3 regions of the Brevibacillus aydinogluensis genome follow, and region 2 is predicted to be linked to each of the others. Evidence: riboswitches for the same ligand, from Rfam matches in the RefSeq annotation. Region 2 holds a riboswitch; each other region holds the start of a gene.

Region 1 (2,260 bases), 560 kb from region 2:
ACGTGTTTTCGCTGCTGTTCAAAGAACGAAGGGGGACAAACCATTTTGCAAGGAAAAACGTACCTATATCTGATTCCCGCAGTCATGGCCGCGATCCTGGTCGCCTGTTATCCCTTTGATTTATTTAACAGAATCTTCGTACTCCCACCCGAAAGACAGACGGTCCGTGAAGAAGAAGTGCTGCAAACCGTTGCCAGGATAAAAGACAACGTAACAATCGGCTCAACCAAACAAGAAGTCGCCGCACTGTTCGGTGACAGGTACGTTCTCGTGGATGACCAGGGGGATCTCGAAAACGGCTGTGATGAATTCTGGCTGTACCGCTTTTTCACCGAGGAGGATTACCAGTCCTCTGTGCCCGACCATGTCATTGATCAAGAGGGGATTCGCAGCGGAAAAGTAGGAGCCGCCTTCTTCATCGGCTGGAAAGATGAACGAGTCTACCTGTACACCATCGCTTACCTTCAAGGCCCCAATCGCAATCTGCATGTTTACTCCAATGTGAATGGAACCAGAGCAGAAGAAATCTTGAATCCAGATGGCTCGATGGCGCCCGTCGATTAAGAGTCAGCCCATTGCCCGCTCGCTTTTTCCTTCCTATCCACGGCCACTTTTGTTATGATGGAGACAAGTGCCGGTCATGTGCGGCACCGACAACTGCATACGGCAAACAGGTCTTCACCTGCGCGGACGCTTCCGGGCGGGTGAAGTTAAAGGGAAGTTTGGTGAAAATCCAACGCGGTCCCGCCACTGTAAGAGGGGAGTTTTCCTTCGCGGCGACAGCCATCCACTGCTCCAGCGGGAGTGGGAAGGAGAAGGAAAGCGGCGATCCTCAAGCCAGGAGACCTGCCTGTTTTGCGTGAGCACTGATTTCCTTCGGGTCAAAGGAAAAGGTGAGGATTGTCGTGGACGTCGTGTCGACGCTTTGCTTCCTTTGGGTTTCGAGGAAAGCAAAGCGTTTTTTATTGTATCTGAAAAGACACCGTGAACGGTAGATGAGCTGGCACAAGGGGCGGACCGTTTGGCATCGCGTCCCTGGTTGGCCGGCCAGAGGGGGAGGAAATGGTCGATGAACAAATCCGACAACAAGCGAGGACTGGTCCTGGTGTACACCGGGGACGGAAAAGGGAAGACAACGGCGGCGCTGGGGCTGGCCGTACGGGCGACCGGCCGCGGCAAGCGTGTGTTGGTGGTACAGTTTATCAAGTCGCCGGAACGCACCTACGGGGAAAAAATCGTCTTTGACCGGTTGGGCATCGAGATGGTGCAAAAAGGCATCGGCTTTACCTGGACGAAAACGCCCGAGGAGCACCGCGCCGCTCTGCGGGAAGCGTGGCGATACGCCAAGGAGCAGGTATTGGGCGGCGAATACGACATGGTGATTCTCGACGAATTGAACAACGCGCTGGCGATTGATCGTTTTCCCGTAGCGGACGTGCTGCCGCTGGACGATGTAGTGGACACGATCAAAAACAGGCCGAGCCACGTGCATCTGGTGATTACGGGACGGGACGCGCGGCCGGAAATCATCGCGATTGCCGATCTGGTAACGGAGATGAAAGCGGTCAAGCACTACTATGACGAAGGCATCCCCGCCGTGCTGGGGGTGGAGTATTGATGACCGCCGTGTTGGAGGTGTTCGGTCACGGCGGCGATCTGGTTACGGCGGCGGAGCGCTTCGGTGTGGAAGTCGGGCAATTTGTCGATTTCAGCGCCAACATCAACCCGCTGGGCCCGCCTGCCCGCGTGCTGGAAGGACTGCGGGAGGTGCTGCCTCGGGTGGTTCACTATCCCGATCCGGGGCACCGGTCGTTTCGCAGCGCATTGGCGGCAAAGCTGAACCTGCCGGCATCGTGGCTTCTGCCGACCAACGGGGCGGCCGAGGCGATGGCCCTGGCGATCCTCGCACTGAAGCCGCAGACGGTCGGCATCGTCACGCCTTGTTTTTCCGAATATGCCCAACTTTCCAGGCAGTTCGGCGCCCGCGTGCTGACCTGCCCGGGGCGGGAAGATCGCGGCTTCAAGCCGGACGAGGCGGAGCTGTACCGGCTGTTTGAACAGGCAGACCTTGTCTTTGTCGGTTCTCCCAATAACCCGACCGGCCTCTTGTATGAACCGGAAGAACTGCTGCGGATGGCCGGCTGGACCGACAGGACAGACACGCATCTGGTGATCGACGAGGCGTTTCTCGACTTTGTCGCGGAGGAGCGTCAGTTTACGCTGGCAGACCAGCTTTCCCGGTTTCCGCGCGTGCTGGTGA
Region 2 (2,260 bases):
TTGATCAAGTCGGCGGAGGAAGTGGCCCGCATCAGGCACGCCGTGCGGCTGGTGGAACAGGCACTGAGCGAGAGTCTGAAAAAAGTGAAACCGGGCGTCACCGAGATGGAGATCGTCGCCGAACTGGAATACCAGATGAAGCGGTTGGGGGCTGACGGGCCGTCGTTTGACACGATGGTGCTGGCCGGCGAAAAATCGGCGCTGCCGCACGGAACCCCGGGCAGCCGGCAGGTGCGCGAGGGAGACCTGCTGTTGTTTGACCTGGGCGTGGCGGCTGACGGCTACGTGTCCGACATCACCCGCACCTTTGCGATCGGCGAGATCAGTGCACAGCTTCGGGAAATCTACGAGACGGTGCTTGCGGCCAACGAAGCGGCCATCGCTGAGGTGCGTCCGGGTGTCACGCTGGCTCACCTCGACCAAACGGCTCGCCGCGTAATCGAGGAAAAAGGGTATGGTCCGTATTTCATGCACCGTCTGGGGCACGGATTGGGCATGGACGTCCACGAATATCCGTCGGTTCACGGACAAAACCAGGACGTGCTTCGTCCCGGCATGGTCTTCACGATCGAACCGGGGATCTACCTCCCGGGCGTGGGGGGCGTGCGAATCGAGGACGACGTGCTGGTGACCGACAGCGGCTGCGATGTATTGACGCAGTTCCCGAAACAGCTGACCGTCATCAGGTAAGGCTCAGACGAAAAACGAATATGGTGTTTCACGGTGCCGTCCGGGTGCAGGTCCGCCCGGGGGGCTTAAAAGGGAAGTTCGGTGAAAGTCCGACGCGGTCCCGCCACTGTAACGGGAGCGCCCTGCGACAGCCACTGTCTCGCCGGTCTGGCGAGATGGGAAGGTGCAGGGAGCGATGAACCCAAGCCAGGAGACCTGCCGTGAAGCGATCACGCTTTTACCCACGAGGATGGGGATGTGTGGAAAGCAGGGGACAGAAAGAAACGGCGCTCCGCGTCTGTTCTTTTGTCGTGTCCGCATGCAGACAGGCATCTTCCGTCCAATACGGGAGGTGCTTTTTTGTTTGTGCGTAAACATGTGAGCCAGGTTTACAACAGGCAGGCGAGTATGTATTGGTGCTTTCGTCGGGGATGGCCTCTCCGTAGTCGGGGCGGCCATCCAGGCACTTGTCCGCAATTCCCTCGCTGATCCCGACATCCTGGGCGTCTCTTCGGGGGCGTCGGTCGGGGCGACATCGGTCATGCTGTTTGGCGCACTCCCGCTCCCCTGGACCCGTTTTTCGCCATAAACGTTGTAACATTTCGTCGGCCGGCCGCATCTAAACAGGTGAATGCACACGAAGGGAGGCGCGCCGCGTGGAAAAACTGCAGCCGACGGTGGAAGCGGTGCTGGAACAGATCATGCGGGAATACGGGACGCGCGTGCTTCGCCTGGTCACCTTGATGGTGAAAGACCGCAGTCTGGCGGAAGACATCACGCAGGACGTCTTTTTGAAAGCGTACCGTCACCTGCCCCGTTTTCGCGGCGAGAGCAGCATCCGCACCTGGCTCTACCGGATCGCCGTGAACGAGTGCAAAGGGTGCCTGCGCTCCTGGGCGTTTCGCAACCTGCTGCCTCGTTCCTGGATCAGCCGGGAGAGCGACGTGTCCGCGGAGCGGCAGGTCATGGAGCGGGCGCAACGGGACGAGCTGGTTCGCCTGGTGCTGGAGCTGCCGCCGCTGTACCGCCAGGTGATCGCGCTGCACTACTACGCCGATCTGTCCATCGCGGAAACGGCCGAAGTGCTTGGCGTGACGGAGGGAACGGTCCGGACACGGCTGCACCGCGCCCGGCAGCAGTTGAGACAGCGGATGGAGTCAAGGGAGGAATGGGAATGGAACGGGACAAATGGCTGCGAGAGCTGAAGGAGCGGGCCGACGAAACGGTGTGCAAGGACGTGACGTTTACCCCCGGAATGGAAGAAGCCGTGCGAAAGCACATCAGACAGCGGTCGCAGCGGCAGAGGCGCGGACCGCTTCTGGCGTCGGCGTCCGCTGCGGTGACGCTGCTGGCCCTGTGGATGTGGTGGCCCGATGCGCTGCAGCCCAAGCAACCGGCCGCCCCTGGCCCCGCGCCGAAGACAACCGCACCGCCGCTGTTCGGCCTCGTCTCCTCTCCTCCCGTGCTGTGGAAAACGTCGCCGCAGATGGAGACGGTCCATGACGGCAAACCGTTCCGCTATGTCGGCGAGAAGCCGGTGCGCATCATCACGGATGAGCTGTACGAAGGACAGATGCAAAACGTGTTCTGG
Region 3 (2,260 bases), 1.8 Mb from region 2:
CATGCGCCCGCAGGCGTTCGTCCCCGTTGTTCATTTTCAAATCGAGAAACGCCAGGATGTCCTTGTGCCACACGTCGAGATACACGGCAACGCTGCCGTTGCGCGTTCCGAGCTGGTCGACGCTGACCGCCGTATTGTTCAGCTGGCGAATCCACGGGATGACCCCGCTGGATTTGTTTTCATAGCCGCGGATGGAAGAGCCGCGCGCCCGCACTTTTCCCATGTACACGCCGATGCCGCCGCCCATCTTGGACAGCCGGGCGACGTCGGTGTTGGAATCGTAGATGCCCTGCAGAGAGTCGTCGACCGTGTCGACAAAGCAGCTGGAGAGCTGTCCGCCCCGTGCTTTGCCGGCATTCGCCATGGTGGGCGTTGCCACGGTCATGTACTGATGGCTGAGCGCCCAGTAGGCTTCCTTTACCAGCGCGAGTCTTTTTTCGCGGGGTTCCTGCAGCATGAGGTGCATGGCGATGACCATAAACCGCTCCTGGGGCAGTTCATACAGGCTGCCGGTGTAATCCCTCGCCAAATACCGCTCGGCGAGAGTCACGATCCCCAAATAGGTAAACAGCTTGTCCTTTTCCGGATCAATCTCCCGTTCCAGCTCCGCAATCTCTTCCGGACGGTAGGCGGTCAGCAGTTCCTGTTTGTAAATGCCCTTTTCCACCAGCTGTTTCAACAGGTTCAAAAACGAACCGTAGGGACGCGCAGGACTAAAGGAATACGCCCGGCTGCGGGCCGCTTCGTGATACAGGGCAGCGAGGTACGCCCTGGCGGCGACGTAGGTCCATTCCGGCTCCTCTTTGGAAATCAGTTCGGCGGCCGACATGGCAACGATTTTTGCCGCTTCCTGTTCCGTGAGCGTTTTGTGTTTGGCTCTGATGGCCGCCGACTGGATGACGGCATCTGCGCGCAGCCGGGGAAAATCGGCCAGAATGTCGCCAATCAGCGATGTAATACGTTGGTCAATGCCAGAGACAACCGTTTGCAATCTATCCCTCTCCTTTGCGGTTCATGAAAAAAGCATCCTCTCCCGTCGGGTAGAGGATGCTGATGTTGCCCATGTGGAAACAAACATGCCTGTGTCAAAGCGGAACGTGCGCCAGAAAGAGCGGCACGCCGCCGGTGACCGATTCCACACCTCCCCATCCTCGTGGTTCCAACGGTGTTGTCTTTGTGGCAGGTCTCCTGGCTCATGGATCATCGCTTCTCTGAACCTTCCCGTCGATGCGATCGACAGTGGCATCTGACAGAGTCGCTCCCCATTTACAGTGGCGGGACCGCGCCGGACTTGCACCGGTCTTCCCTTTTAAGCGCTTGCCGGAATCCTGGTCAAGCGCACCACAAAGCGTACTATATATGGTTGTATGAAGGTACTATAACACAATATGTTGTGGGAGGGAAGACTGATCTTGGCTGGCCGCTTCCAAAAAAGCGGGTCCGGTCAAGTGACTAGCTGTCACAAAACCGCCAAGCATTGCGCGCCCTGCTTTTCCCTTGCCAATCTGTTATAATGAGACGAGTATGGAGATTGCACTGGGCAAGGAGTGAGCAAACGGTGAGCTATGCGTATCTTAAAGCCCACGTAGGCGGTTGGGAAGTGGCATTCATCCTGCTGATCGTCGGGTACATCCTTTTCCGTCTCGGCAAGGAAAAAGTGGGCAACATCGTTCACATGTTTCTGCGCGTGATGATGGTGATCGTGGTCGTGACGGGTGGTTGGATGTTGTTTAAGTTCCACACGGGAGACGTCCTGTACTATGTGAAGGGACTGCTGGGGATTGTCGTCTTCGGGCTGATGGAAATGGCGCTGGGACGGGCACGCCGCCAGGAAGCCAGCATCGGATTTTTCGTTGGCGCGCTCGCGCTGATGGTGCTTGTCATCCTGATCGGGTACCGCGTAATCGTGTAGGCGGCCGGTGCTTTGCACACACGTCGAAAAGCTTTCACTCGGATCAAAAGGTTCCGGGTGGAGGCTTTTTTTGTTGTTGTTCGCTAAGACAAGCGGCGCCAAGAGCGGCGGATGCTCGCGGAAGCGGAGTGCGCCGCGAATCAGAACGGTCTGATATAGAATGGAGAACTTCTCCACATATATCAATCAATATGGCGGAATGCTCCGCTTTTGCATATAATGGCGGTAGGAATAAAGCTGTTTTCTTTTGGTGATAAACGGAGGAGGACGCCGATGACGGTAAATCAGAAAGAGCAGACGGCCGGCGCGTCCGGCGGCGCGGCCAAAACCAATGCCACCCTGCTGGGC

What was found. Region 2 has a riboswitch for cobalamin ahead of Q7F15_RS13050 (iron chelate uptake ABC transporter family permease subunit). Riboswitches for the same ligand answer to the same signal wherever they lie in the genome.
Region 1: it holds a riboswitch for cobalamin, as region 2 does, so the genes downstream of both, cobO (cob(I)yrinic acid a,c-diamide adenosyltransferase) here and Q7F15_RS13050 (iron chelate uptake ABC transporter family permease subunit) in region 2, are expected to answer to the same signal.
Region 3: it holds a riboswitch for cobalamin, as region 2 does, so the genes downstream of both, Q7F15_RS04155 (ribonucleoside-diphosphate reductase subunit alpha) here and Q7F15_RS13050 (iron chelate uptake ABC transporter family permease subunit) in region 2, are expected to answer to the same signal.

What each region holds. Positions count from the first base shown of each region.
Region 1 is NZ_OY569118.1:3,198,721-3,200,980, reverse strand. Features, by position in the region: gene Q7F15_RS15660 (hypothetical protein) at 46-564, shown strand; cobalamin riboswitch at 656-868, shown strand; gene cobO (cob(I)yrinic acid a,c-diamide adenosyltransferase) at 1,070-1,618, shown strand; gene cobD (threonine-phosphate decarboxylase CobD) at 1,618-2,260, shown strand, end outside.
Region 2 is NZ_OY569118.1:2,642,425-2,644,684, reverse strand. Features, by position in the region: gene Q7F15_RS13055 (M24 family metallopeptidase) at 1-690, shown strand, start outside; cobalamin riboswitch at 705-907, shown strand; partial or broken gene Q7F15_RS13050 (iron chelate uptake ABC transporter family permease subunit) at 1,073-1,228, shown strand; gene Q7F15_RS13045 (sigma-70 family RNA polymerase sigma factor) at 1,326-1,874, shown strand; gene Q7F15_RS13040 (hypothetical protein) at 1,844-2,260, shown strand, end outside.
Region 3 is NZ_OY569118.1:859,404-861,663, forward strand. Features, by position in the region: gene Q7F15_RS04155 (ribonucleoside-diphosphate reductase subunit alpha) at 1-970, opposite strand, end outside; cobalamin riboswitch at 1,162-1,361, opposite strand; gene Q7F15_RS04160 (YisL family protein) at 1,559-1,912, shown strand; gene Q7F15_RS04165 (MurR/RpiR family transcriptional regulator) at 2,186-2,260, shown strand, end outside.